4 regions of the Streptomyces sp. NPDC045287 genome follow, and region 4 is predicted to be linked to each of the others. Evidence: riboswitches for the same ligand, from Rfam matches in the RefSeq annotation. Region 4 holds a riboswitch; each other region holds the start of a gene.

Region 1 (7,104 bases), on a different contig from region 4:
ACGCCCGCCACACCGCCCGCCGGGCGGCCCTGCGGGCGCACCTGGGACGCCGGGTAGCGCAGCAGCTGCGCGTCGGACGTGATGAAGACCAGGTCCTCCTCGCCCGTCCGCAGCTCCGCCGCGCCGACGATCCGGTCGCCCTCCTTGAGCGTGATGACTTCCAGCTCGTCCTTGTTCGCCGGATAGTCGGGCACCACCCGCTTCACGACGCCCTGCAGCGTGCCCAGCGCGAGGCCCGGCGACGACTCGTCGAGCGTCGTCAGGCAGACGACCTCCTCGTCCTTCTCCAGCGTCAGGAACTCCGACAGCGGCGCCCCGCCCGACAGGTTCGGCGCCGCCGCCGTGTCCGGCAGCTGCGGCAGGTCGATCACCGAGATGCGCAGCAGCCGCCCCGCGGACGTCACCGCGCCGACCGTGCCGCGCTGCGTCGCCGCGACCGCCGACACGACCACGTCGTGCTTGGCGCGCTTCCCGCCGCTCTCCGGCAGCGGGTCGCCGCTCGCCGTACGGGCCAGCAGCCCCGTCGAGGACAGCAGCACCCGGCACGGGTCGTCGGCGACCTCCAGCGGCACCGCGGCGGCCGGGGAACCGGCCGACTCCAGCAGCACCGTGCGCCGCTCGGTGCCGAACTTCTTCGCCACCGTGGCCAGCTCGGACGACACGAGCTTGCGCAGCTCGGCGTCCGACTCCAGGATCTTCGTCAGCTCCTCGATCTCGCTGTTCAGCCGGTCCCGCTCGCCCTCCAGCTCCAGCCGGTCGAACTTGGTGAGCCGCCGCAGCGGCGTGTCCAGGATGTACTGGGTCTGGATGTCGCTCAGGGAGAACCGCTCGATCAGCCGCTCCTTGGCCTGCGCCGAGTTCTCACTCGACCGGATCAGCCGGATCACCTCGTCGATGTCGACGAGGGCCACCAGCAGGCCCTCCACCAGGTGGAGCCGGTCCCGCTTCTTGCCGCGCCGGAACTCGCTGCGCCGCCGCACCACCTCGAAGCGGTGGTCGAGGTAGACCTCCAGCAGCTCCTTCAGGCCCAGCGTGACCGGCTGGCCGTCCACCAGCGCCACGTTGTTGATGCCGAAGGACTCCTCCATCGGCGTCAGCTTGTACAGCTGCTCCAGCACCGCCTCGGGCACGAAGCCGTTCTTGACCTCGATGACCAGGCGCAGGCCGTGCTCCCGGTCCGTGAGGTCCTTGACGTCCGCGATGCCCTGGAGCTTCTTCGCGCCGACCAGGTCCTTGATCTTGGCGATGACCTTCTCGGGGCCGACCGCGAACGGCAGCTCCGTGACGACCAGGCCCTTGCGGCGCGCCGTCACGTTCTCCACCGCCACCGTCGCGCGGATCTTGAACGTGCCGCGGCCGGACTCGTACGCGTCCCTGATGCCGGACAGGCCGACGATCCGGCCGCCGGTCGGCAGGTCCGGGCCGGGGACGAACCGCATGAGCGTCTCGAGGTCGGCGCCCGGGTGCCTGATCAGGTGCCGGGCGGCCGCGACGACCTCGCCCAGGTTGTGCGGGGGCATGTTGGTGGCCATACCGACCGCGATGCCCGACGCGCCGTTGACCAGCAGGTTCGGGAAGGCGGCCGGGAGGGCGGCCGGCTCGCGCTCCTGCCCGTCGTAGTTCGGCACGAAGTCGACGGTGTCCTCGTCGATCGACTCCGTCATCAGGGACGTCGCGTCGGCCATCCGGCACTCCGTGTACCGCATGGCGGCCGGCGGGTCGTCGTTGCCCAGCGAGCCGAAGTTGCCGTGGCCGTCGACCAGCGGCAGGCGCATCGAGAAGGGCTGCGCCATGCGCACCAGCGCGTCGTAGATCGACGCGTCGCCGTGCGGGTGGAGCTTGCCCATCACCTCGCCGACGACGCGGGCGCACTTCACGAACCCGCGCTCGGGGCGCAGGCCCATCTCGTTCATCTGGTACACGATCCGGCGGTGCACCGGTTTCATGCCGTCCCGCGCGTCGGGCAGGGCTCGGGAGTAGATCACCGAGTACGCGTACTCGAGGAAGGAGCCCTGCATCTCGTCGACGACGTCGATGTCGAGGATCCGCTCCTCGAAGTCGTCGGGCGGCGGGGTCTTCGTGCTGCGGCGGGCCATCGCTGCTGCGGCTCCTTCACCAACAAGGTTGATCTGACGCCGACCATTGTGGACCGTCCCACTGACAGGACCGACCGCGACCCGGAAGAGGGACGCCGCAGCTTGCCGGGAACTTCGCAGGGCGCCGGTGCGCTTGCATACAGTGGCAGGACTTTTCCATGACGCGATCGAAGGGACGTACATGCCCATGGGTCACACGGCCACAGCCCAGGCCGGCTCCGGCGGCCTGACAGCGACCGAGCACCGGCTGGCCAACGGCCTGCGCGTGGTGCTCTCGGAGGACCACCTGACCCCGGTCGCCGCGGTGTGCCTCTGGTACGACGTCGGCTCCCGCCACGAGGTCAAGGGCCGCACCGGCCTCGCCCACCTCTTCGAGCACCTGATGTTCCAGGGCTCCCAGCAGGTCCGGGGCAACGGCCACTTCGAGCTGGTGCAGGGTGCCGGCGGCTCCCTCAACGGCACCACGAGCTTCGAGCGCACCAACTACTTCGAGACCATGCCCGCCCACCAGCTGGAGCTCGCCCTCTGGCTGGAGGCCGACCGCATGGGATCCCTCCTCGCCGCCCTCGACGACGAGTCGATGGAGAACCAGCGGGACGTCGTCAAGAACGAGCGCCGCCAGCGCTACGACAACGTGCCGTACGGCACGGCGTTCGAGAAGCTGACCGCCCTCGTCTTCCCGGACGGGCACCCCTACCACCACACGCCGATCGGTTCCATGGCGGACCTGGACGCGGCCACGCTGGAGGACGCCCGGGACTTCTTCCGCACGTACTACGCGCCGAACAACGCCGTCCTGTCCGTCGTCGGCGACATCGACCCCGAGCAGACGCTCGCCTGGGTCGAGAAGTACTTCGGCTCCATCCCGTCCCACGACGGCAAGCCCGCGCCGCGCGACGGGACGCTCCCGGACGTCATCGGCGAGCAGCTCCGCGAGGTCGTCGAGGAGGACGTCCCGGCCCGCGCCCTGATGGCCGCCTACCGCCTCCCGGCCGACGGCACGCGCGCGTGCGACGCCGCCGACATCGCCCTCACCGTCCTCGGCGGCGGCGAGTCGTCCCGGCTGCACAACCGGCTGGTCCGGCGCGACCGCACCGCCGTGGCCGCCGGCTTCGGGATGCTGCGGCTGGCCGGCGCGCCCTCGATGGGGTGGCTGGACGTGAAGACCTCCGCCGGGGTCGAGGTGCCGGACATCGAGGCCGCCGTCGACGAGGAGCTGGCCCGGTTCGCCGCCGAGGGGCCCACCGCCGAGGAGATGGAGCGCGCCCAGGCCCAACTGGAGCGCGAGTGGCTGGACCGGCTGGGCACGGTCGCGGGCCGCGCCGACGAGCTGTGCCGGTTCGCCGTCCTGTTCGGCGACCCGCAGCTCGCCCTCACGGCCGTCCAGCGGGTCCTGGACGTCACCGCCGACGAGGTGCGCGAGGTCGCGGCAGAGCGGCTGCGCCCGGACAACCGCGCGGTCCTCGTCTACGAACCCACCAAGGCCGACGACGGCGACCGGACCGACAGCGACGAGGAAGAGGGGGCGGACCAGTGAGCGACGCTGCCGTGTCTCTGACGACCATGGAGTTCCACCCGCGGCCGAAGCCGGGCACGCCCCGCGTGTGGGCCTTCCCCGCTCCCGAGCGGGGCGAGCTGGGCAACGGCCTGACGGTGCTGCGCTGCCACCGCCCCGGCCAGCAGGTCGTCGCCGTCGAGATCGTCCTCGACGCCCCGCTGGACGCCGAGCCGGAGGGCCTCGACGGCGTCGCCACCATCATGGCGCGCGCCCTGTCGGAGGGCACGGACAAACACACCGCCGAGGAGTTCGCCGCCGAGCTGGAGCGGTGCGGCGCCACCCTGGACGCGCACGCGGACCACCCCGCCGTGCGGGTCTCCCTGGAGGTGCCGGCCTCCCGGCTGCACAAGGCCCTCGGGCTCCTCTCCGACGCGCTGCGGGCGCCGGCCTTCGCGGACGACGAGATCGACCGCCTCGTCCGCAACCGCCTCGACGAGATCCCGCACGAGACGGCCAACCCCGCCCGCCGCGCCGCCAAGCAGCTCTCCGCCGAGCTGTTCCCGGCCTCCTCGCGCATGTCCCGGCCCCGCCAGGGCACGGAGGAGACCGTCGCCCGGATCGACTCCGCGGCCGTACGGGCCTTCTACGAGGCCCACGTCCGCCCCGCGTCGGCCACCGCGGTCGTCGTCGGCGACCTGACCGGCATCGACCTGGACGCGCTCCTCGACGACACGCTCGGCGCGTGGACGGGCGGCGCGCCCCGCCCGCGCACGGCGTCGCCCGTCACCGCCGACGACACCGGTCGCGTCGTCATCGTGGACCGGCCGGGCGCCGTGCAGACGCAGCTCCTCATCGGCCGCGTCGGTCCCGACCGGCACGACAGCGTGTGGCCCGCGCAGGTCGTCGGCACGTACTGCCTGGGCGGCACGCTCACCTCCCGCCTGGACCGCGTCCTGCGCGAGGAGAAGGGCTACACGTACGGCGTGCGGGCCTTCGGGCAGGTCCTGCGGTCCCTGCCGGACGGCACGGGCGCGGCGATGCTCGCCATCAGCGGCTCCGTCGACACGCCCAACACCGGCCCGGCGCTGGACGACCTGTGGAAGGTGCTGCGCACCCTCGCGGCGGAGGGGCTCACCGACGCCGAGCGCGACGCCGCCGTGCACAACCTGGTGGGCGTGGCCCCGCTCAAGTACGAGACGGCGGCGTCCGTCGCCGGCACCCTCGCCGACCAGGTCGAGCAGCACCTGCCGGACGACTTCCAGGCACGGCTGTACCGGCTCCTGGACGCGACGGGCACGGTGGAGGCGACGGCGGCCGTCGTCAGCGCCTTCCCGCCGGACCGCCTCGTCACCGTCCTCGTCGGGGACGCGGCGCAGATCAAGGCGCCGGTGGAGGCGCTGGGCATCGGCGAAGTGACCGTCGTCACCGGCTGATTGACGAGGCGGAACCCCGTCGTCCACCCGGACGGCGGGGTTCCGTTCTCGCTCGGACTTATGTCCGTTTTGTTGGAGAGGTTGGGTGTCTGTTCTGTGGCGTGCGCTACAAAAAAGCGTGTCTGTTTGGTGATTGAAAGATCAGCCGCATAGCGTCTTAGGCGCTGTCCGCCCCCCGTACCCGCCGCACCCGCGGCACCGGGCAGCGATCGCCGAATCCCCGTCGGGCGTGAGCCCGGGGAGCCGGGGACCCATGTCCCCTGGGGTGAATCGGACGCCTTCGCCACCGCGCGGAGGGGTCCGTAGGAGACCTTCCTGCTCCGAACCCGTCAGCTAACCCGGTAGGCGAGAGGGAAGGAAAGGACACGTTCCCTTCATGGCGTTCACCCGTTCCACCGGGAAGCACCGTGCCCCGAGCCGAGTGAGCCGCAGGAGCGCCCACGTCGCCGGCGCCGCCGCCCTCGCCACCTCCGGCGTCATCGGAACCCTCGCCTCCCCGGCGTTCGCCGCGGACGCGGAGCGCGCCTCCCTGGAGGACACCGGCCTCAACCAGGCCATCGCCGGCTACGAGCTGGCCGACGAGGTCGAGGACCAGGCCGCCGCCCAGGAGCTGGCCGCCGAGGTGGCCGAGCGCCAGGCGCAGGCCGAAGCGGCGGCCGAACGCCAGGCCGAGGCCCGGGTCCAGGCCGCCCGCGAGGCCCAGGAGCGCGCCTCCCGCGAGGCCGAGCGCAAGCGCCTCAACTCCTTCCAGCTCCCCGTGGCCGGCTCGTACGTCTCCACCCCCTACCGGGCGGGCGGCTCGCTGTGGTCCTCCGGCAGCCACTCGGGCGTCGACTTCCACGCCCCGTACGGCTCCGCCGTCGTCTCCGTGGGCCTCGGCACGGTCGTCGAGGCCGGCTGGGGCGGCGCGTACGGCAACAACGTGGTGATCCGGATGCACGACGGCACCTACACGCAGTACGGCCACCTCGCCTCGATCGGCGTCGCGGTCGGCCAGACGGTCATGCCGGGCCAGCAGATCGGCATCTCCGGCTCGACCGGCAACTCCACGGGCCCCCACCTCCACTTCGAGGCCCGCACCTCCGCCGAGTACGGCTCCGACGTCGACCCGGTCTCCTACCTCCGGGCGCGCGGCGTCGACGTCTGACCCGCCCCGCTCCGCGAAGGCCCCGGCTCGGTCACCGAGCCGGGGCCTTCGCGTCGCCCCTCCGCCTCTCCGCCGCCCGCAGTCCACCGCCCCGGCCAAAAATTCACCATGGATTACGGCCCGGGATCGGAAAATGCCCTTCGTTGCAATAGAGTCACCGAACAGCGTCGAACTATTGGGTGTCGCGCGGATTAAACGGTGGGCGGAGCGATTCGGAGGTTCGGTATGCGCATTCCCGCGCACTCGGTGTGTACGGCGATCCGGGCGGACATCGTCTCCGGGGTGCTGCCGCGCGGCAGCCGCCTCGCCGAGGAGCAGCTCGCCCGCCGCTACGGCGTCTCCCGCGTCCCCGTCCGCGAGGCGCTGCGGACCCTGGAGTCGGAGGGCTTCGTCGTCTCGCGCCGCCACGTCGGCGCCTGCGTGGCGGAGCCGACCGAGCAGGACGCCGCCGACCTGCTGGAGATGCGCACGCTGCTGGAGCCGCTGGGCGCCGCCCGCGCCGCCCAGCGCCGCACCGAGGCCCACCTCAAGGTGCTGCGCGGCCTCGTCCGCCTGGGTCGGGAGGGGGCTCGCCGCGGCCAGGGGGAGGACCTGCGCCCGCTGGGCGACTGGTTCCACGAGACGCTCGCCCAGGCGTCGGCCAGCCCCGGCCTGACCTCGCTGCTCACCCAGCTGCGCCACAAGACCGCCTGGATGTACGCGGTCGAGGAGCCGGCCAGGCCGGCCGAGGCGTGGGCGGAGCGCGGCGCGATCGTCGACGCCGTCGCCCGGAGCGACGCGGAGCGGGCCCGGATGCTCACCGCCCAGCACGTCGAGCGGTGGCGCGGCACCCACCGGCTGCGCCGCACGGGCCGCGTGAGGGGTTCGCAACCTCCCGTAAACACCGCCGGAGCGCGGAATTAACAGCGGGACCGTATACAAAGGAAGGGA
Region 2 (7,104 bases), on a different contig from region 4:
CGGCGGGCGGCCCGGCGACGACGACGTCGCCCACGAGCGGCTTTGACACCCCATCGGGGCCAAACGGCGTCAGCGACCGCGCCACCGCGGGGCGGGGCGTCGGTACGGCACCGTCACGCGGCCCTCGCCGCGACCGCCACGGCCCGGGTGGGGCACGGGGCGCCGACGGCCAGGCGCGCCACCGCCGCCGGTGGGCGGTCGGGGGCGGGGCCGTACGGGAGGGGCGGTGCGGTACGCGGGGCGTCGACGCGGGAGGGCGGGTACGCCGCGACCGGCGCCGCGGCCACCCGGGCCCCGGGAGCGGGGACGCGGCGGTCGGGGTGCCCGCGGCGGTGAGGAGGCCCGCGGCGCCGCTGCCGCCGCGGACCCCGCGAGGACTCCCCCGCGGGTTCCGCAAGGGCTCCCCCTGCCCGGCCGGGGCGGGTCCGCCTCCCCGCCGGCGAAGCGCCCGGCCGGTGGCTACTCGAAGCGGGACGTGTCCCCGGCGCCCCGGCGGACGATCTCCGGTGCGCCGCCGGAGAAGTCGACGACCGTGGTCGGCGCCGTGCCGCAGTCGCCCGAGTCGAGGACGGCGTCGAGGACGTGGTCGAGCCGGTCCTTGATCTCCCAGCCCTGCGTCATCGGCTCCTCCTCCCCCGGCAGCAGCAGCGTGCTCGACACGAGCGGTTCGCCCAGGTCGGCGAGGAGGGCCTGGGTCGCCGTGTGGTCGGGGATGCGCACCCCGACGGTCTTCTTCTTCGGGTGCTGCAACTGGCGGGGCACCTCCTTCGTCGCGGGGAGGATGAAGGTGTAGCGCCCGGGGGTCGCGGCCTTCAGCGCACGGAAGACGTCGTTGTCGATGTGCACGAACTGGCCGAGCTGGGCGAAGTTCTGGCAGACGAGGGTGAAGTGGTGGCGGTCGTCCAGGTCGCGGATGCTGCGGATCCGCGCCAGGCCCTCGCGGTTCCCCAGCTTGCACCCCAGCGCGTAGCAGGAGTCCGTGGGGTATGCGACGAGGGCGCCGGAGCGGATCATCTCGGCCACGTTGCCGATGACGCGGCGCTGCGGGTCGTCGGGGTGCACATCGAAGTACTTCGCCATCCGACGAGCCTAACGCGGCGTCGGGCGGGTGGCGGTCAGGCTCAGCAGAGCGCGATGCGGTCGACGTGGCCGTGCGTGCCCGTGTAGCCCTCGCCGACCGTGGTCGTCGTGGCGGGCTGCGCGGTGTGGCAGACCCCCTCCGCGCCGTCCTGGTAGACCACCTTGACGTCCACGGCGGTCGTGCAGTCGTTCGCCACCTGTGCGTAGCGCCAGCTCTGCCAGTAGGTGACGCACGACGGTGCCGGCTGCGCGTCGGCCGACGGGACGGACGCGGCGGCGGGGTGCGCCAGGGCCGTGCCCGCCGTCAGCAACGCGCCGAGTCCGGCGGTCGCGGCCATCCGTGCCATACGTGCCTTCATGGAGCTCGTTCCTCTCGGGAAGGGGAGGTGACGCCCCTCAGGCTATGGCCTGTGAAATCCCCCGAGTTAACGGGGTGTAGCGGCTTCGTAACCGATGCCGCAACGTCCTCGGCGGATCCCGGGGCGGCGGGGACCGGGCCCGTGTGACCGGGGGTCACCGCACGCTCGCGGCCTTCGCGTTCGCCGTCGGGGCCGCCGCTCCGGCCGCGCCCGCCGGGCGCCCGCCCGCCGTACCGGCCGCTCCGGCGCGCGGGCCCCACCGCCTCGGTGGGTCGACGGGCCCGCCGAGGCGGAGCCCCCGGCGGTGTGCCGCCGTCCCCGCCCGGGCAGGCGGGGACGGCGGCACACGGGAGTGACGAGAAGTCCGGAGCGGGGCCGACGGCCGGCGTCAGCGCACCCGGCCGTAGAGGACCTTCTTGGTCCAGATCCGCTCCAGCTTCACCACCGAACCCGCCTTCGGGGCGTGCCAGATCCGGTTGCTCCCGGCGTAGACGCCGACGTGGTAGACGCGGCCGCCGGAGTGGAAGAAGACCAGGTCACCCTTTTGGAGGGTGGAGGCCGAGATGTGGCGCGTGCGGTTGTACTGCTGCTGCGCGGTGCGCGGCAGGGTCTTGCCGGCCTGCTTGTACGCGTACAGCGTCAGGCCGGAGCAGTCGAACCGGGACGGGCCCGCGGCTCCGTACTTGTACGGGGAACCCTTCTTGGAGGCCGCCACGTTGAGGGCCTTCATCGCGTACGCGGGGCCCGCCGCCTGTGCGTCGGGGGCGGCGCCCGGTGCCAGCAGGGTGCCGGCGAGGGCGGCGATGGTCAGGGCCGAGACGGTGCCGGTTCGGGACAGCACGGACGGAACGTGATTCTGCGCGGACATGCGCAACCCTTCGTCATCCGCCTGCGAAGGATGACCTGTCGGGTTCGGGCAGGCGAAGTTGCCCGGCCGCTGACGCGGCTTCACCCCAAGGGACGGCCGGTGGTGCGCACGTCCCGGTACTGCTGGGTCCTCCACTCCTGCCGATTCACTTCGTGTCGACCAGATCCGGACGGCGGCAGGACTCGGCGTCCACCCGGACCGCCTCGCCACGGCGGCGAGGGCTTGTCGTCGACAGGGATCTTGACCCATGAAGGGAGGGATTTCCGAACGGAATCGGCATTTTGTGAGACTCCTCACCGTTGGCGGAATCCATGTGTGGCGAGTTGCCGAGGGGTTACGGGGGCGCGTCCGGGGGGTGTGCGGCGGACGGCGCGGGGCGTGGGCGCGCGCACGGACCACGGCCTCCAGACCCTGTCCCACCGGCGCGATATGGGCGGTCTTCAGGTCCGGTCCACCGGCGGCCACTTGGGCGTTCCGCCGCGACCGGGGAGCCCGTCGCCACCCCGGGCGAGCCGCTGGAGGGCGCGGCGGGCGGGCACCTGCCGTGACCGGCCACCGGGTGGTCAACCCTCCCTCCGGGGGCGGCGGAGCGGCCCTCCGTGCCGTTCTCCGCTCCCCGGCCGGACGCGGTGGCCGCGGGGCCCGCCCGGCGCGCGGCGGGCCCCGCGGGGGGACGGTGTTCCGCACCCGGGCTCCGCCGCTTCGGCGCGTCCGAGGCGCCGCCAGGTCCGAGCGAGGGCGACCGGGAGCCGCACGGGGAGCCGTCGAACGGGTCGGTGACGTCAGGTCCGGGCGAGGGCGGCCAGCAGTTCGTCCTCGCGCCGGGCGCTGAGGCCCGCGCGACGCGGGCGGTCCAGGCCCTGCCCGCGCTCCCAGCGGAGGGTGTCGGCCAGCAGCTCCGCACGGGGCCGGTGGCGCAGGCCCGCCGCGCGCGCCGCGGAGCCGTCCCGGGCTGACCAGCCCTCACAGCCGGGCTCGACCAGCCACATCGGCAGCGACTCGGGGCCCATGTACTCGGCCACGCCGTGCGCGAGGAGCCAGGCCGAGTCGGCCGTGACGACCGGGCCCGTGTGCCCCGCGACGTCGCGGGACAGCCCGATCCACTCGCGGAAGGGGACGACGGGGCCGACCGCGTCGTACGTGCCGGTGGTGCCCGCCTCGGCGGCGTCGAGCAGCCACGCGGAGAGGTCCCGTACGTCGACGGTCTGGGTCGGCAGGTCCGGCGTGTCCGGGACCAGCAGCGGTCCTCGCGGGTCGCGTGCGGCGCGGGCCGCCCAGTAGCCGGAGCGCCCGCTGTGGTCGCCCGGGCCGCCGATGAGCCCGGCACGGGCGATGAGGAGCCGGTCGCCCGCGGCGGCCGTCGACGCCTGCTCGCAGGCGGCCTTCGCCCCGCCGTACGCCGAGCGGTCGACCTCGTCCCGGTCGGTCGGGGCGAGGAGCGGCGCGGACTCGTCGGCGCCGATCTCGGCGTGGGAGGCGTACGCGCTGACGGAGGAGACGTACGTCCAGTGCCGGGCCCTGCCTGCGAGCGCGGCGAGCGCCCGCCGGACGAAGCCCGGCTGCCAGGACACCTCGACGACCGCGTCCCACGCGCGGTCGAGCAGCGGCGCGTACGCGTCGGGGTCGCGGCGGTCGGCGGCGACGAGCGCCGCGCCGTCCGCGACCCGCCCGCTCTCGCCGCGCGCGAGGCACGTCACCCGGTGGCCGCGCCCGAGCGCCTGCCGGGACAGCTCCCTGCCGAGCCAGGCCGTTCCGCCCAATATCAAGATCTCCATTCCGCCACTCAAGCAGTACGGGGCCCGGGCGGCCAGAGCGGTTCGCCGTCGGCGCATCCGGGTTCCGTGCGGGGCGGAGGCGGTGACTCCCCGGGGCGGTGGTCGTTGGCGTACCACGTAGGCACGAATACGACGAAAGGGACAAAAATGGAGCAGAGTGGCGGGTCCTGGGCGTACATCGGTTCGTTCACCTCGGGCGGCGGGCGCGGCATCACCGTCGCCGCCGTGGATCCGGCGAGCGGGGCGCTGACGCCGGTCGCGGCCACCGACGCGCTCGTCGATCCGTCGTGGCTCGCGCTCGACCGGGGCACCGGGGTGCTGTACGCGGTGAGCGAGACGGAATCCGGCGCGGTCGCCGCCTTCCGGGCGGCGGGCCCCGAGCTGACCCCGCTCGGCCGGCCGGTCCCGGTGGACGCCTCCGGCCCCACGCACCTGAGCGTCGCCGGACGCCGGCTGCTGACCGCCAACTACCGGTCCGGGAGCGTCAGCAGCCTGCCCCTGGACGCCGGCGGCGGCATCGCCGGACCGGCCGTCGTCCTCTCCCACCACGGCTCCGGTCCGGACCGGGACCGGCAGGAGGGGCCGCACGCCCACCAGGTGGTGCCCGACCCGAGCGGCCGGTGGGTGCTCACCACGGACCTGGGGACCGACTCGGTGCGGGTCTGCGCGCTCGACGCGGAGAGCGGGGCGCTCCGCGTGCACGGGGAGGTGGGGCTCCGCGTCGGGTCGGGACCCCGGCACCTGGCGTTCCACCCGGGCGGCGCGGTCGTGTACGTCCTGCACGAGCTGGAGCCGCAGGTGACCATGTGCCGCTGGGAGGCGGCGTCCGGGTGGCTGGAGCCGCTGTCGGAGGTCGCGGTCGACGGCGGCGGCCCCGAGGACGTACGGGCCTACCCGTCGGTGCCCGCGGTCTCGGCGGACGGGCGGTTCCTCCGGGCGGCGGTGCGGGGCTCCGACACGCTCGTCACGCTGTCCCTGGAGGACGGGGCGGAGAAGCCGCGGCCCGCGGGGAGCGTGGGGTGCGGCGGGAGCTGGCCGCGCGACCTCGTCGCCGACCCCTCGGGGCGCAGGCTGTACGTGGCGAACGAGTGGTCCGGGGACGTGACGTGGTTCGACGCGGACCCGCTGGACGGGCGGCTGCGCCGCTGCGGCTCGGTGGAGGTGCCCGCCGCCGCGTGCGTCGTCTTCTCCTGAGCCGGTCCGGGGCCCCGGGCCGGCCGGGGCCGAGCGGAACCACCCGGGAGCGGGCGGGCACCGGACGCCTCGCTCGGCGGCCGGGCCCCCCTGCGCGCCGTGTGTGCCGCGGCCACTCGGGGCAGGGGGATCGAGGACGCTCCGCGACGGCCCGAGGCCCGTCGGTGCGGGGCGCCCGCGGCGCGAGGGGGTCCGCGTGCAAGCACGGGAATGCCGTCGCGCCGTGTGACTGTTGATACCTGGAGTACCTACCGAACGACGTAAGGATCGACCGCTCGTGAGCAAGGTCCCCTCCCTGACCCTGAACAACGGTGTCACCATGCCGCAGCTCGGCTTCGGTGTCTGGCAGGTGCCGGACGCCGAGGCGGCGAAGGCGGTGGGCACCGCCCTCGAAGCCGGCTACCGGAGCATCGACACCGCCGCCGTGTACGAGAACGAGCGCGGCACCGGACAGGCCGTCACGGCGTCCGGGCTCCCCCGCGAGGAGCTGTTCGTCACCACGAAGCTGTGGAACAGCGAGCAGGGGTACGATTCGGCGCTCCGCGCCTTCGACGCCTCCCTGGAGCGGCTCGGCCTCGACTACGTGGACCTGTACCTGATCCACTGGCCGATGCCGGCGCGGGACGCGTACGTCGACACGTACAAGGCGCTCGAGAAGATCCTCGCGGACGGCCGCGCCCGTGCCATCGGCGTGTCCAACTTCCTGCCCGAGCACCTGGAGCGGCTGATGGACGCCACCTCCGTCGTGCCCGCCGTGAACCAGATCGAGCTGCACCCCCAGCTCGCCCAGGCGGAGTCCCGCGCCTTCCACGCCCGGCACGGCATCGCGACCGAGGCGTGGTCGCCGCTGGGCCAGGGCCGCGGCCTGCTGGAGGTGCCGGCCGTCGCGGCCGTCGCCCGCAAGCACGGCCGCACGCCGGCGCAGGTCGTGCTGCGCTGGCACCTCCAGCTCGGCAACGTGGTGATCCCGAAGTCCGTGACGCCGTCGCGGATCCGGGAGAACATCGACGTCTTCGACTTCGAGCTCGACGCGGAGGACATGGCGGCGTTCGCGGCGCTCGACGAGGGCCGGCGGCTCGGGCCGGACCCGGCCGTCTTCGGCGCCTGACGCACGGCACGGGAGGGGGGCGCGGTCGCGGGTGCGGCCGCGCCTCCCTCCCGTGCGGGCACACGGGGCATGCGGGGCCGCCCGGTCAGACCTTGCGGTTCATGGGGCCCCAGGAGCCGCGCTGGCGCGCCACCTCCTCCTCCGCCTCGTGGAGCACCGCCAGGTCGATCCAGCAGACCGGTTCCACGTCGCTGAGCAGCGGCTCGTTGTCCGGGCCCCGGGCCACCTCGTGGCCGCGCAGGGCCCAGGGGCGCACGTCGCCGTCCCGCTCCTGGCGCAGGTGGCAGTAGTCGTACAGGCGGCGGGCCACCCAGAGCCGTACGGGGCGGTCCTCCCACCAGCTCTCGATCTGGAGCGGGTTCGCCGACAGGCCCGGCATGGGGATACCGGTCAGGTGGTCCACGCTGCGGGTCTCCTCCATGTCCCGGGCCGGACCCCGTGACCAGCGGACGAAGAGTCGGCCGTGCCGCTCCACGAGGTCGGCCAGCTCCGCCAGGCTGCTGACGGTCGGCAGCTCCGTGACGCCGTCGGGGGCCGTTCTGCGGGTCGGCGCCGCTGCGGTGTCGTCCATGTGGTTCATCCTCCTCGTCGTGCGGGACCAAACGCGCGTACCCACCCGTAACAGGATGACTCCTCGTGTCGGTCGACGCAGGTCGGAACGCTCCGGCCGTCCGGTGCGGATGATCGGGAGAACGGCGGAAGCCGCCCGTCCGGTGGGCG
Region 3 (7,104 bases), on a different contig from region 4:
CGGCGGCGACGTGGTGGCGCGCGACGCGTCCGGCGTGCTCTGGTACCACCGGCTCGCCGGCGGGGGACGCACCTCCTTCGAGCCCCCGGTGCGGGTCGGCTCCGGCTGGGGCGCGTACCGGTCGATCCGCGGCGCCGGCGACCTGACCGGTGACGGCCGGCACGACCTGCTCGCCGTGGACGGGTCGGGCGTGCTCTGGCTGTACCGGGGCACGGGCGACCCGGCGCGGCCCTTCGAGGCCCGTCGCCAGGCCGGCACCGGCTGGAACATCTACACCTCCCTCACCGGTGGCCTCGACGTCACCGGTGACCGGAAGGCCGACCTGATCGCCCGCGACGGCTCCGGCGCGCTCTGGCTCTACCAGGGCACCGGCGACGGCAACGCCCCGCTCCAGGCCCGCCGCCAGATCGGCACCGGCTGGAACATCTACGACGTGCTCGTCGCGTACGGCGACGTCACGGCGGACGGCCACCCGGAGCTGCTCGCCCGCGACACGGCCGGTGTCCTGTGGCAGTACACGGGCACCGGGAACGCGGCGGCGCCGTTCCGGTCGCGCGTCCAGGTCGCCCAGCACTGGGACGGGTTCGACGCCGTCCTCTGACGGATCGTCAGGCCCGGTGCGCCGCCGCCCGCGGCCGGCCGGTCAGCCGGCCGGCCGGCGGGTCGGTCGGCGGGCCGGCCGGTCAGCGGGTCGGTCGGTCGGCCGGTCGGTCGGCGGGCTGGTCGGTCAGCGGGCGGAAGTGGCGGGCGAGCGCCCAGGCGGCGACCCGCTCGCCCGTCCGCGTGCCGACCGTGTTCGCCGTACGGGTGTGGATGCCCGCCCAGGTGCGAGCGTTCACGACGTCCCGGTTGTACTCGTGGGCGGAGGCGTAGTACCGGGTCTCCTTCGCGAAGGCCGACGTGATGCGCAGGTCGAGGAACGGGCTGCCGGACAGCAGCGTCAACGTCCGGGCCAAGGCGCCGGTGGTGGTGGTGTGGCCACTGAGGTAGTCGGGGTGCGAGGGGGTCTCCAGGAGCGGCTCCCACGCCGGGTCGGCCTGGGTGCGGGGGTTGTTGTCGCGGTCGGCCTCGCGGATCGCGGTGATGGGCCGCCAGGTGCCGTAGTGCAGCTTGGCGTCCCACGCGGCGATCGTCGCGTCGATCTGGACGGTGTTGACGGCGGCGAACAGGCGTGCCGTGTCGACCAGGTCGAGGCCGTTCCGCGCGGCGCGGTCGGCCAGGGCGCCCTGCAGGTCGAGGTCGACGAAGAACCGCGCGGTGTCGGTCTGCCACCGGCTCCGCACCGGGCTGTCCTTCGCGCCGTACGCCTTCACCTCGTTCAGGTCGGCGGCGTAGCGGGCGGACGGCAGCGCGGGCGGCGGCCCGGGACGGAACCGGTCGGGCCGGTCCATGAGCAGTGGGCGCAGCCGTGCCAGCCACGCGGTGGCGAAGGGGCGGTACGCCGTCGGTGTGGGGCGCCACACCCCGGGGGCGGGGGAGGCCGGGAAGGCGACCCGGGCGCCGTGGCCGTCGTTCTTCCGCAACGCGATGACGTGGGTGGCCGCGCGGTGGCCGAACGCCACCCCCGCCTTCTCCGCCCACCCGTCCGGCACCGCGGCGAGCGAGGCGGCGTGGGCGGCCCTCAGTCGGGCCGCCGCCTGCGGGAAGTAGTGCCGCAGCACGTCGTGGGCGGCGGTCGCGGCGGCGGCCACGGACGACGCCGTACGAGGCGCCCGTCCGTTCCAGCGGTACGGCTCGTACCGGCCCTCGATCCCGACCACCGCGTTGTACATGCCCGCCGAGACGAGGGCGTGCCACAGGGCCTTCTCCGGCGAGATCAGACGGTTCTCGGGGTCCACGACCTCCGCCGTCAGTCGCGCCCAGTCGGCGATGACGGAGCCGGGGGCGGAGGCGGAGGACGCGCCCTGCGGCGCCGGTGCCGCAGGCGCGGGGACCGGCGCCGCGACCGCCGTCAGACCCAACAGCACGGCCGCGGCCGCCAGGGTCCGACGCGGTGACGTCCTCATCGATCTCTTATGCACTTTTACCCCTTTTCAGTCGATATCTGCCACTCACACCTTCGGCGTTCGGATGGGAAGCGCAATCGCACTCGCCGTTCCAGGTGCTCCAAGCACCCGTACGGAGCCGATCCGGGGTACATGTCCGGCTTATTACCATTTGAGGGTATTAATTTAATATGGACTACTTACCTCCTTTTTGTGGTGGGGTGGTAGGGGGTGGGCGGGAGGCGAAAACCGTGATGTCGGTCACGGCGGGCGGACGGCGGAATTCCCCGGACGCCGCGCGGGGGCACGGAATTCACCGCCGAACGGGGCTGCAATGGATCATCGGCCGGAATTCCCGCCCTTGTTCCTCCCGGCGGATTTCGTTTACGGTCACCGTCATTCCGGAGGGAACGCCGAATCCTGCCGCCTTCCGGATTCCAGCACCCACACACGCGCGCTCGGCAGGAGCGGGGGAACCAGGTAAGTCGCCGGTCCGGTGTCCGGAGCGGCTAGGGGTGAAGTCGCGGGAGACTGCGGCCGGGCATCTCCCGCCCGAACCCGACAGCTCACCTCGCAGGCGTCGGAGAGGAAAATCCCCATGCCCGCACAGGGTAAGCACCGTCGCCCCAAGAACAGCCGCCTCAGCCGCGGGCTCGTCGTCGCGAGTACCGGCGGGGCCGCCCTCGCCCTGCCCCTGACCGGCGCCGCCACCGCCTCCGCCGCACCGGTCGCGGCGCCCGCCGTGGCCGTCGTCGCGCCGGCCGCCGCCGTCCAGGCCGCCAAGCCCGTGACGTACACCGTGACCGTCGGCGACACCCTTTCCGGTATCGCCGGCGAGCATTCCGTGAGCGGCGGCTGGAAGAAGCTGTACGAGGACAACAAGAAGGCCATCGGTGACGACCCGTCACACATCCGGCCCGGTCTGAAGCTCACCGTCGGCGCCGCGGCGGCGGCTTCGGCGGAGCGTTCCGAACCGGCCCGCGCCGACCGCTCCGAGGCCCGCGCCGTCGTCACCCCCGTCGCGGTGAAGACGTACGCCGACAACCTCGACGGCTGGATCAAGGAATCGCTGGACATCATGGCCCAGCACGGAATTCCGGGAACCTACGACGGAATTCACCGCAACGTCATGCGCGAGTCCTCCGGCAATCCGCTCGCCATCAACAACTGGGACTCCAACGCCGCCGCCGGGACGCCCTCCAAGGGGCTCCTCCAGGTCATCGACCCCACGTTCAGCGCCTACCACGTGCCCGGCACGTCCCTGGACCCGTTCGACCCGGTCGCCAACATCACCGCCGCGTGCAACTACGCCGCCGACCGGTACGGATCCATCGACAACGTCAACGGCCCGTACTGACCCGCCCTCCGGGCACCCGACGCGCCGGACCCCGGCCCGCCGGGTGCCCGGTCGCGCACGTCAGCGGTAGAGGGCCGGCCGCTCCACCAGGCCGACCTCCACCCGGCGGCCCTCGGCCCGCGCCCGGAGGGCCGCCTCGCAGACGGCCGCCGCCGCGTACCCGTCCCAGCAGCTCGGGCCGGTGGCCCCACCGCGCAGGGCGGCGTCCACCCAGGCCCGCACCTGCCGGTCGTACGCCTCCTCGAACCGCTCCACGAACCCCGGCGCGATCGAACCGCCCCACCGGCCGCCCGCGGCGACGAGCATCCCGTGCGCGTCGCCGATCCGCGCGGTGCCGTTCTCGCACACCGCCTCGGCCTGCACCTGGTACCCGAAGCGGCAGTTGACGTAGACCTCCACGTCGGCGAGCGCCCCGCCGTCCGTCTCGAAGACCGCGAACTGCGGGTCGTCGACGCCCTCGGGGGCGTTCCCCGACGGCCGCGGCCGCATCACCGTCACCGCCGTGATCTCCTGGCCCAGCAGCCACCGCGTGACGTCCACCTCGTGGACCGCCGAGTCGCCGAGGAGCATCTCGCCGGTGAACCAGGGCGGCGACGAGGCGTTGCGGTGCCGGTGGTGCAGCATCAGCGGCCGACCCAGCCCGCCGCCGTCCAGCAGCGCCTTCAGCCGCAGGTACTCGGCGTCGTACCGCCGCATGAAACCCACCTGGACCAGCCGCCTGCCCAGCCGCTCCTCCGCCCGCAGCACCCGCAGCGCGGACGCCGCGTCCGGGGTGAGCGGCTTCTCGCACAGCACCGGGAGCCCGCGCCGGAGCGCCGCCATCAGCGCCGCCTCGTGCGCCGGACCGGGGGAGGCGACGAGCACGGCGTCCACGCCGGGCGCGGCGATCGCGGCGGCCGGGTCGGTGTACGCCGCGCAGCCGTCGACACCGTCCGCGACGGCCTTCGCCCGCTCGGCGTCCACGTCCGCGACGGCGGCCACCCGCGCCCCGCTGATCACCCGGTCGATGCGGCGCACGTGGTCGGCGCCCATCCGGCCGGCGCCGACGACGGCCACGCCGAGCGTTCCGCGCTGGGTCATGGTCGAAGGTCTCCTTCCCCGAGGTCCGGGAGGTCGGAAGGTCCGGCAGGTCACAGGGACCGGGGGCCCTGGATCCGGAGGGACCGGGAGGCCCTGGGGGCTGGAGGGCCCGGAGGGACCGGGAGCCCCGGGGTCCGGCAGGTCCGGAGGGACCGGGAAGCCCCGGAGGCCCGCCGGTCAGGCACCGCAGGAGCGGAGGAACCGGCGCGTGCGCACCGCGATCGGCAGCGGCCGGTCCGGCGGGCACGGGTACATGTCCTGCTCCACGATGGCGAACAGGTCCACGCCGAGCCGCTGCGCCGCCGCGAGCACCGGTTCGAGCGCGGGGACGCCGGACGGCGGCTCGCACATCACCCCGCGCCGCACGGCCTGCCCGAACGGGACGCCGTTCTCGACGACCTCCGCCAGGACGGCCGGGTCGACCTGCTTGAGGTGCAGGTAGCCGACGCGCTCCCCGTACGTCTCGATCAGCTTGACGCTGTCGCCGCCGCAGTACGCGTAGTGCCCCGTGTCCAGGCACAGCGAGACCAGGTCGGGATCGGTCGCGTCGAGGAACCGCTCCACGTGCTCCTCCGTGTCGAGGTGCGTGTCGGCGTGCGGGTGGACGACGATGCCGAGGCCGTACCGCTCCCGCACCTCGCGGCCCAGCCGCTCCGTGCCGCGGGCGAGGTCCGCCCACTGCCCGGCGGTCAGCTCGGGCGGTTCGACGACCTCGGCGGTCCTGTCGTCCCGCCAGAACGAGGGGATGACCACCAGGTGCCGCGCGCCCATGGCGCGGGTCAGCTCCGCGACCCGGCTCACCCGCTCCCAGGTCGCGTCCCAGACGGCGGGGCCCCGGTGCAGGGAGGTGAAGACCGTGCCGGCGGAGACCTTCAGGCCGCGCCGGGCGGTCTCGTCGGAGAGCCGGGCCGGGTCGGTCGGGAGGTAGCCGTACGGGCCGAGCTCGATCCACTCGTACCCGGCCCCGGCCACCTCGTCCAGGAACCTCTCCCAGGGCACCTGCCGCGGGTCGTCGGGGAACCACACCCCCCACGAGTCCGGCGCGGAACCGATCCTGATGCGGTCGAGGGACGGGGTGCCGACGGTGTCCATACGCGGTCCTTTCACCCGGGCGCGGGCGGTGCTGGGCGGTCTGGTACGGGCGGGTTCGACGGTGGTCCGACCCTATCGGCACGATGCCGCGCCGCGGGCGGTGCCCGGTCCGCCCGTCCGGCGTACCGCCACCGCGCGCCGGGGGCGGAGCCACCATCTCCCTCGCCCGTACGGTGGCGTCGCGCACCGCCACCGCGCGCCGGGGGCCGGGGGCCCGCGGGAGGCCCGTCCTCGCGCGGACGGTCCCGCCGCGGCGTGTGAGATCGCTCTCCATGCGGGTCAATGGCGTCCCTGCGACTTTATCCCCCCGGAGGGGGAGGGCAGTAACGGCGTGAGTGAGCCGACGCCGACCACCGCCGCGCGGAAACCGTCCCGCCGTCACCAGGAGCGACACGCATGCCCGAACCCGCCGACACCGACCCCGAGCCCGCCGAGGCCGAGACCACCGAGACCACCGGGACCGCTGGGACCGCTGGGACCGCCGGGACCGACACCGGCGTCGAACCGGGCGCCGGCGCCGCGGGCCGGACCCGCGGCGAGCCCTTCGACCTGATCGCCATGGGGCGCGTCGGCGTCGACCTCTACCCCCTCCGGACCGGCGTGCCCCTGGCGCGGGTCGAGACGTTCGGCAGGTTCCTCGGCGGGTCCGCCGCCAACGTGGCCGTCGCCGCCGCCCGCCTCGGCCGGTCCGTCGCCCTCGTCACCCGCACCGGCGACGACCCCTTCGGCGCGTACGTGCGCCGGGCGCTCCGGGAGTTCGGCGTCGACGACCGCTGGGTCACCCCCGTCGACGCCCTCCCCACCCCCGTCACCTTCTGCGAGATCTTCCCGCCCGACCACTTCCCCCTCTACTTCTACCGCTACCCCAAGGCCCCCGACCTGGAGATCCACCCCGGCGAACTCGACCACGGCGCCCTGCGCGCCGCCCGCGTCCTGTGGACGACCGGCACGGGACTGAGCGCCGAACCCAGCCGCGCCGCCACCCTCGCCGCCCTGCGCGCCCGGGCGGGAACCGGCATCACCGTCCTCGACCTCGACTGGCGGCCCGCGCTCTGGGACGATCCCGCCGAAGCCCGCGCCCACTACGCCGAGGCCCTGCGACACGCCACGGTCGCCGTCGGCAACCTCGACGAGTGCGAGCTCGCCACCGGCGTCCGCGAACCCCGCGCCTGCGCCCGCGCCCTCCTCGGCACCGGCGTCGAACTCGCCGTCGTCAAACAGGGCCCCGCCGGCGTCCTCGCCGTCCACCGCGACGGCACCACCGCCGAAGTCCCGCCCGTCGAGGTCGAGGTGGTCAACGGACTCGGAGCGGGCGACGCGTTCGGCGGCGCCCTCTGCCACGGCCTGCTCGCCGGCTGGGACCTGGAGCGGACCACCCGGTACGCCAACGCCGCGGGCGCCCTCGTCGCCTCCCGGCTCGCCTGCTCCTCCGCCATGCCGACCGCCGCCGAGGTGGACGCCCTCCTGGACACCACCGGACCACTGTGAGGAGAACACCGTGACCAGCAGCCACCACCTGCCCGCCGGCACGGCCGCGAACGGCCCGTACACCGTCGACGTCGGCCCCGCCTCCGCCGGCTGGGACCACTC
Region 4 (7,104 bases):
TGGCGGAGCTGCGCCGCGTCCTGGACCGGCGGGCCCCGGCGGCCCGGCGGCTGCGGGCGGCCGTGCGCTGGTACGTGCCGGGCCGGCGGACCCGGGGATGGCGGCTGTGGATCGAGTGCTGGGCGGCGGCTCCGCGGGAACGCGCGCTGCGGGAGGTCGCGGCGCGGCTCGACCGGCAGTGGAGGGCCGCGCTGGCGGAGGTGTTCGCGCAGGGAGCGGCGGCGGGCGAGTTCCGGTGCCCCGACCCGGAGGGCGCGGCCGGGCGGCTGACGGCGCTCCTCGACGGGCTGGGCGTCCGGATGACGGCGTACCGGGGGTCGTTGAGTCGTACGACGGTGCTGCGCTGGGCGGACGAGGCCCTGGAGCGGGAGCTGGGCGGGACCGGGGAGGGCGGGGCCTGAGCGGCCGGGGCGCACGCGTGGAGGCGGGTTCCCGGCGAACCGGCCGGGTCGGCCCGTACGGCGACCGCGGCGCGCGCGGAGGCGGAGCCGCCCCCCTGCGCGCGTGGCCGGCGGTGGGGCCGGGGCCGGACCGCCCCGTACGCGCGCGTGGCCGGCCGATCGGGGCCGGCACCGGCCTCCCCCCTGAGCGGACCGCCCCGTACGCGCGCGTGGCCGGCGCCCGCGCCCCGCTCGCCGTACCGGAGCGTCCGCTACAGCGGCAGCAGGTCCGGGCGCTTGGCCGAGATCCGGTCGCCGGAGCTCTCGCCGCGCAGACGGCGGCCGATCCAGGGGACGAGGTACTCGCGGGCCCACTGGATGTCGTCGCGCCGCTCCTCCAGGGTGCCGCGCGGCGGGAGCGGCGGCCACGGCTGGTCGGGGTCGGCCGGCACGTCGAGGCCGAGGAGCTGGGCGGCTCGCAGCGCGACCCGCGTGTGCCCCTCGGGCGACAGGTGGAGCCGGTCCGCGTCCCAGGCGCGGCGGTCCTGGACGGTCCTGAGCGACCACAGGTCCAGGACCGGGCAGCCGTACCGGTCGGCGATGGCCCGGACGTGGCTGTTGTACGTGGCGATCCTGCCGCGCAGGCGGCGCAGGACCGGGACGCCGCGCGTGTCGAATCCGGTGGTCACCACGACCGTGCCGATGACGGAGGTCAGGTCCGCGACCGCGCGTTCGAAGCGCGCGGCCACGTCGTCGGGGTCGCTGCCGGGCCGGATGATGTCGTTGCCGCCGGCGCAGAAGGTCACCAGGTCGGGGAGGAGCTCCTTGGCTCGGGGCACCTGCTCCTCCACGATCTGGTCGAGGAGCCTGCCGCGCACGGCGAGGTTGGCGTACCGGAACTCCCGGCCCTCCGGGAGCCGGTCGGCGAGCAGGACCGCGAGGCGGTCGGCCCAGCCGAGGAACCGCCCGTCCGGGCCCGGGTCCCCCACACCCTCGGTGAAGCTGTCGCCGATCGCCGTGTACGACCCGATCACGTCGTTCTCCCCCATCGTCGAATCGTCTGCCACGGCAGCACATCATCCACCGTGGGATGTGACCTACGCGACCGTAAGGAGGGGTTGACGGGGCGTGATCTCCGCCACCGCGCCGCTGCCCGGCACCCTCGCGGGGTGCCGGGCGGCGGCGGTTCGCGGTGACGCGCGCGTCAGGTTCAGATGCTGACGCCGTGGCTCCGGAGGTAGGCCAGCGGGTCGACGTCCGAGCCGTAGCTGGGGCTGGTGCGGATCTCGAAGTGCAGGTGCGGGCCGGTCGAGTTGCCGGTGGAACCGGACAGGCCGATCTGCTGCCCGCCGCCGACGGTCTGGCCGGCGGAGACGGAGAGGGAGGACAGGTGGGCGTACTGCGAGTAGTTGCCGTCCTCGTGCTTGATGACGACCTCGTTGCCGTACGCGCCGCTCCAGCCGGCGGAGACGACGGTGCCCGGGCCGACGGCCTTGACGGTGCTGCCGGAGGAGGCGGCGAAGTCGACGCCCGTGTGGTAGCCGGAGGACCACATGGAGCCGGAGGCGCGGTACGGGGTGGTGATGCCGGCGGAGACCGGGGCGGTGAAGCCGGAGCCGCTCTGCGCGGGCGTCTGGGTCTCGGCCGGGGCCTGGGTCTCGGCCGGGGCCTGGGTCTCGGCCGGGGCCTGGGTCTCGGCCGGGGCCTGGGTCTCGGCCTCGGCCGGGGTGTCGGCCGCGGGCTTCGCCTCGGCGGGGGCCTGGACCTCGGCGGGGGCCTGGGTCTTGGCGGCGGACCGGGAGGCGCGCTCGCCGCGGGAGTCGTCGGCCTTGGCGCCGAGGGTGAGCTTCAGGCCCGGGTGGATGAGCGCCGGGTCGTCGCCGATGGCCTCGCGGTTGTCGGCGTACAGCTTCTTCCAGCCGCCCTCGACGTTCTTGTTGTGGGCGATCTTCGCCAGGTAGTCGCCGGCGACGACGGTGTAGACGCGCGGCGCGGGCTTGGCGGTCCCGGCGGCGGACGCGACGGCGGCCGTCTGCGCGGGGGCGGCGGCCGGGGCCGCGGCGGGGGCGGCGGCGTGCGCGCCGGTCGCACCGAGGAGCGGGAGGGCGATGGCGGCACCACCCGTTCCGGCGGCGACGAAACCGCGCGTGAGCGGGCTGGACTTGATACGGCGGTGCTTACCCTTGGCGGGCATGGCGAATTCCTCTCCGGCGCCTGCGAGGTGAGCTGTCGGGTTCGGGCTGGAGCTGCCCGGCCGCGCGGGTGGCGCGACTTCACCCCGAGCCGTACGGGAATTCCCGTACGGCGGCCTACCTGGTTCCCCCGCTCCTGCCACACGTGGGTGGGTGCGAATTCCGGGGCGGCGGCAGGATTCGGCGATCCGCCCGGCTGGAACGGGACCGTAAACGAGTGGGGACGACGGGAACAAGCGGATGGTTGCCCCCGCTCATTCACGCCGGGGAATTCTTCGGGGAATTCCGGTCACCCTCCGTGGATTACGGATCATGAATTCCCGTGCGGCGCGGGGATTCCAGGCGGCGCCACCGGATACGATCCGTCACCTTTATGACGCTGCTCACGCGGTGGAGCCCATCCCCCTTGTTTCCAGGGCGCGTTATGACGTACTCCATCAATACGGACAGAAGCGACAGAATCTCTCTTACGTGATCATCGGATCAACAGCGACACAAGCGGACGATCATCGCGCCGAAGCCGCCTGGCTCCCCTGGGCGAACCACGCCGGAACAGGACGCGGCCACGGTGGGGAGCAGGGCGTCCCGCCACCCGCGCGCCACCGGCGGGACGGTGCGCCGCACCCACCCCGCGGCGACGCGAAGGGCCGGCACGCGGCGGATCCTTGCCCGGGGAAGCGATGTCGTATCGTCGGACCGCTACCTCGTCGGCGGCCGTCGCCGACGCCAGACACGGAGGAGCTCCCGTGACGCAGCAGCTGCCGTCCTTCCCGTCGACCGCCGAGCCGGAGCTGACCGGCGTCCGCAACTTCCGTGACGTGGGCGGGCTGCCGACCGTGGACGGGCGCCGGGTGCGGCCCGGGGTGCTGTTCCGCAGCGGGCACCTCGCGCACGCCACCGAGGAGGACGCGGCGTTCCTGACGTCGCTCGGGCTGCACACCGTCTTCGACTTCCGCAACGCCGCCGATCAGGCGCTGGAGGGCCCGGACGTGGAGCTGCCCGGGGTGCGTAACGTCAACATCCCGCTGACGGACCCGGCCGACGGCGCCGAGTTCTGGGGGATGGTCCGCAACGGCGACCTGGACCAGTTGCGGGACCTGCTCGGGGACGGCAAGGCGGCGGCGCGGATGCGGGCCGCCTACCGCGGCATCGTCGTCGAGCGCACCGCGGAGCACAGCCGGGTCCTGCACGCCCTCGCCGCGGACAGCGTGCCCGCGCTGATGCACTGCGCGGCGGGCAAGGACCGCGCGGGTCTGTCCGTGGCGGTGGTGCTGCTGGCGGTCGGCGTGGAGCGCGAGGCGATCGAGGCGGACTACCTGAAGTCGAACGACCCGCACCGCCGGTACAAGGTCCGCCGCAGCGACTCGTCGCCCGCCGGGATGTCCCCGGAGGTGATGGAGCTGCTCGGCCCGCTGTTCGACGCGCGCGCCGAGTACCTGCACACGGCGTACGCGACGATCGAGGAGACCTGGGGCTCCACCGAGCGGTACCTCGGCGAGGGGCTCGGTCTGAGCGGCGAGACCCGCGACCGGCTGCGCGAGCGCCTGCTCGACGTCTGAGGACCGCGCGGGCCGGGCGGCTACTGGTTCTGGCCGCCGAGCAGGAAGAGCAGGTAGAGGAAGGCCGCGAAGAGGTGGCCCGCGACCAGGTAGGCGAACAGCCGTATGACGAGGTTGCGGTTGATCCACCGCTCCTGGGTGCTGGGGATGGGGTTCGGGTTCTCCGGCTCGGACACGCGTACCTCTCGGTCGTCTCAGTGGCGCTGGGCGGGGCCGCCGCCGAGGCACAGGTCGGCGGCGGAGCTCTGCAGGAGGGTGTGGACGAACAGCAGCTCCGCCCCGTCGCGGGTGGCCGCGGCGATCCGGTGCGGGGTGAGCGAGTCGAAGTGGGCGCTGTCGCCCGGGTCGAGGACGTGCACGGCGTCGCCGAGCGCCAGCCGTACGCGCCCGGCGAGCACGTACAGCCACTCCTCGCCCGGGTGGACGCGGACCGCGTCGCGCAGCCCCGTGTACGGGACCTCCACGCGCAGCGCCTGCATGGCCCTGTTCGCCGCGCCCGCCTGGTGGTAGGTCCAGCCGCCGGCCTCGACCGGCTCGGCGCGGCCGGCGCGGACCACCGGGTCCGCGGCGTGGGCCGCCTCGCCGAGCAGCTCCGACACGGTCGTACCGTAGGTACGGGCGAGCCCGAGCAGCATCGGCAGCGACGGCTGGCGGCGGCCGGTCTCCAGGCGGGACAGGTGGGCCGGGGAGAGCCCGGCGCGCCGGGCGGCCGCCTCCAGGGTCAGGCCCCTGCGGCGGCGCAGGGCGCGCAGTTGGGGCGCGACGTCCGGCAGCGCGTCGGCCGGCTCGCCTTCGACGGTCGTCATGCGTCCATTGCGCCAGGAAATTTCCCGGGGGGCAATTTTCTTGCCTCCTGGGCAAAAATCACCGGTTGGCGACGGCCTGCTTGACCAGGGTGCGCCCGAAGTCCCAGATCAGTCCACCGCCGCTGTGCGCCTCGTCCATCACCGCGGTGAACGCGGTGACGAACCGGTCGACGTCCTCCTCCCCGACCACCAGCGGCGGGATCAGTTTGATGACCTCCAGGCGGTCGCCGGAGACCTGGGTGAGGATCCGGTGCCGCTGGAGCAGCGGGACGACGACCATCTGCGCGAAGAGCCCCCTGCGGGCCGTCTGGAGCATCGTCCAGCGGCCGCGCAGGGCCAGCGACGAGGGCCTGCCGAACTCGATGCCGATCATCAGGCCGCGCCCGCGCACCTCGCGGAGCATCTCGTACCGGTCGACGAGCTCCGCGAGCCGGGACTTCAGCAGGGCGCCGGTGCGCCGGGCGTTCTCCACGAGGCCCTCGTCCTCCAACACGGCGAGGACGGCCAGGCCGGCGGCCATGGCCTGGGCGTTGGCGCCGAAGCTCGCCGAGTGGACGACGACGCGGTCCATCGACGAGTAGACCTTCTTGAAGATCCAATCCTTGCCGAGGGTGGCGCTGACCGGCACGTACCCGCCGGACAGGGCCTTGGCGACGCACACGAGGTCGGGTTCGACGCCCTCCTCGTGCTGGTAGGCGTAGAAGTCGCCGGTGCGGCCGAGGCCGGTCTGCACCTCGTCCGCGATGAGCAGGGCGCCCCGCTCGTGCAGCAGTTCCGCGGCGGCGCGCAGGAAGCCGGGCGGGGCCTCGTGGACGCCCTTGCCCTGGATGGGCTCCACGATCATCGCGGCCACGTCGCCGCGCCTCAGCTCCCGCCCCAGGGCGTCGAGGTCGCCCAGCTCGATCGCGGTGTCGGGGAGCAGCGGGCCGAAGCCGTCGCGGAAGCAGTCCTCGCCGTTGACGGAGAGCGCCCCGGCGGTGAGCCCGTGGAAGGCGTGGGCGCAGTACACGACGCGCGGCCGGCCGGTGGCGCGCCGGGCGAACTTGAGGGCGGTCTCCACCGCCTCCGCGCCGCTGTTGCCGAAGTGGACCCGGTCCAGGTGGGGCGAGTGGGCGAGCAGCCGCTCGGCGAGGAGGCCGGGCAGCGGCGCGCAGTCGAACCGGGTGAGGTCGGGCAGGGAGAGGTCGAGGACGTCGTGCAGGGCCCGGCGCACCACGGGGTGGTGGCGGCCCAGGCCCATGACGCCGAAGCCGGCCAGCATGTCGAGGTAGTCGTTGCCCTCGGCGTCCCAGAAGTGGGCGCCTTCGGCGCGTTCGTACACCTTGTCGAAGCCGATGGTGTGCAGCATGCGCGGAAGCTGGTGGTTGAGGTGCCGGGCGTGCAGTTCGTACCGCTCGGAGGCGCGGTCCGCGAGCAGCTTGCCGAGGTCGAAGCCGGTGCTCATGCGTCGCTCCTCAGGCGCCGCGGCCGGGGAGCGCCTCCCGGGCGGCGCGCAGGGATTCGCGCAGGGAGCCCACGGTGGCGAGGACGGCGGTCGGCTCGTAGCCGCAGTGCGCCATGCAGTTGGCGCAGCGCGGGTCCTTGCCCCGGCCGTACGCGTCCCAGTCGGTCTCCTCGACCAGCTCGCGGTAGGTCGGGACGTACCCGTCGCTCATCAGGTAACAGGGGCGCTGCCAGCCGAAGAGGGAGTAGTTCGGGATGGCCCAGGCCGTGCAGGGGAAGTCGGCCCGGCCCTCCAGGAAGTCGAGGAACAGCGGCGAGTGGTTGAGGCGCCAGCGGCGGCGGTTGCCGCCGGCGAAGGCCTTCCTGAAGAGTTCGCGGGTCTGCTCGACGCCGAGGAAGTGCTCCTGGTCGGGCGCCTTCTCGTAGGCGTACGCGGGCGAGATCATCATTTCGTCGACGCGGAGGTCGTCGTTGAGGAAGTCGAGGACCTCGATGACGGTCTGCGGGGTGTCGGTGTTGAAGAACGTGGAGTTGGTGGTGACGCGGAACCCCCGGCGCTTCGCCTCCTTGATGGCGGCGACGGCCTCGTCGAACACGCCTTCCTTGGCGACGGATTCGTCGTGGCGGTCCCGCAGCCCGTCGATGTGGACGGCGAAGGCGAAATAGCGCGACGGGGCGAAGTCGTCCATCCTCTTGCGGAGCAACAGCGCGTTGGTGCAGAGGA

Evidence for each region. A riboswitch is a leader RNA that binds a small molecule or an ion and turns the genes downstream of it on or off. The one in region 4 is predicted to bind cyclic di-AMP.
Region 1: another riboswitch for cyclic di-AMP. It lies ahead of AC07D6_RS11650 (M23 family metallopeptidase); the one in region 4 lies ahead of AC07D6_RS12100 (M23 family metallopeptidase).
Region 2: another riboswitch for cyclic di-AMP. It lies ahead of AC07D6_RS05385 (C40 family peptidase); the one in region 4 lies ahead of AC07D6_RS12100 (M23 family metallopeptidase).
Region 3: another riboswitch for cyclic di-AMP. It lies ahead of AC07D6_RS03775 (LysM peptidoglycan-binding domain-containing protein); the one in region 4 lies ahead of AC07D6_RS12100 (M23 family metallopeptidase).

The regions. Positions count from the first base shown of each region.
Region 1 is NZ_JBWKJG010000005.1:301,325-308,428, reverse strand. It holds gene AC07D6_RS11665 (DNA gyrase/topoisomerase IV subunit A) at 1-2,096, opposite strand, end outside; gene AC07D6_RS11660 (M16 family metallopeptidase) at 2,284-3,633, shown strand; gene AC07D6_RS11655 (M16 family metallopeptidase) at 3,660-5,027, shown strand; cyclic di-AMP (ydaO/yuaA leader) riboswitch at 5,228-5,390, shown strand; gene AC07D6_RS11650 (M23 family metallopeptidase) at 5,404-6,174, shown strand; gene AC07D6_RS11645 (GntR family transcriptional regulator) at 6,400-7,077, shown strand.
Region 2 is NZ_JBWKJG010000002.1:505,835-512,938, reverse strand. It holds gene AC07D6_RS05400 (cation:proton antiporter) at 1-46, shown strand, start outside; gene AC07D6_RS05395 (L-threonylcarbamoyladenylate synthase) at 460-1,080, opposite strand; gene AC07D6_RS05390 (alpha-amylase) at 1,122-1,439, opposite strand; gene AC07D6_RS05385 (C40 family peptidase) at 1,828-2,307, opposite strand; cyclic di-AMP (ydaO/yuaA leader) riboswitch at 2,311-2,472, opposite strand; gene AC07D6_RS05380 (NAD-dependent epimerase/dehydratase family protein) at 3,090-4,082, opposite strand; gene AC07D6_RS05375 (lactonase family protein) at 4,230-5,276, shown strand; gene AC07D6_RS05370 (aldo/keto reductase) at 5,554-6,384, shown strand; gene AC07D6_RS05365 (DUF6098 family protein) at 6,470-6,955, opposite strand.
Region 3 is NZ_JBWKJG010000002.1:114,471-121,574, forward strand. It holds gene AC07D6_RS03765 (FG-GAP repeat domain-containing protein) at 1-601, shown strand, start outside; gene AC07D6_RS03770 (vanadium-dependent haloperoxidase) at 684-2,006, opposite strand; cyclic di-AMP (ydaO/yuaA leader) riboswitch at 2,417-2,580, shown strand; gene AC07D6_RS03775 (LysM peptidoglycan-binding domain-containing protein) at 2,584-3,342, shown strand; gene AC07D6_RS03780 (Gfo/Idh/MocA family protein) at 3,403-4,422, opposite strand; gene AC07D6_RS03785 (sugar phosphate isomerase/epimerase family protein) at 4,600-5,514, opposite strand; gene iolC (5-dehydro-2-deoxygluconokinase) at 6,073-7,002, shown strand; gene iolB (5-deoxy-glucuronate isomerase) at 7,013-7,104, shown strand, end outside.
Region 4 is NZ_JBWKJG010000006.1:20,643-27,746, forward strand. It holds gene AC07D6_RS12090 (TetR/AcrR family transcriptional regulator) at 1-401, shown strand, start outside; gene AC07D6_RS12095 (SGNH/GDSL hydrolase family protein) at 653-1,429, opposite strand; gene AC07D6_RS12100 (M23 family metallopeptidase) at 1,591-2,574, opposite strand; cyclic di-AMP (ydaO/yuaA leader) riboswitch at 2,579-2,734, opposite strand; gene AC07D6_RS12105 (tyrosine-protein phosphatase) at 3,319-4,131, shown strand; gene AC07D6_RS12110 (DUF6126 family protein) at 4,152-4,307, opposite strand; gene AC07D6_RS12115 (XRE family transcriptional regulator) at 4,326-4,937, opposite strand; gene AC07D6_RS12120 (aspartate aminotransferase family protein) at 4,996-6,381, opposite strand; gene hpnH (adenosyl-hopene transferase HpnH) at 6,392-7,104, opposite strand, start outside.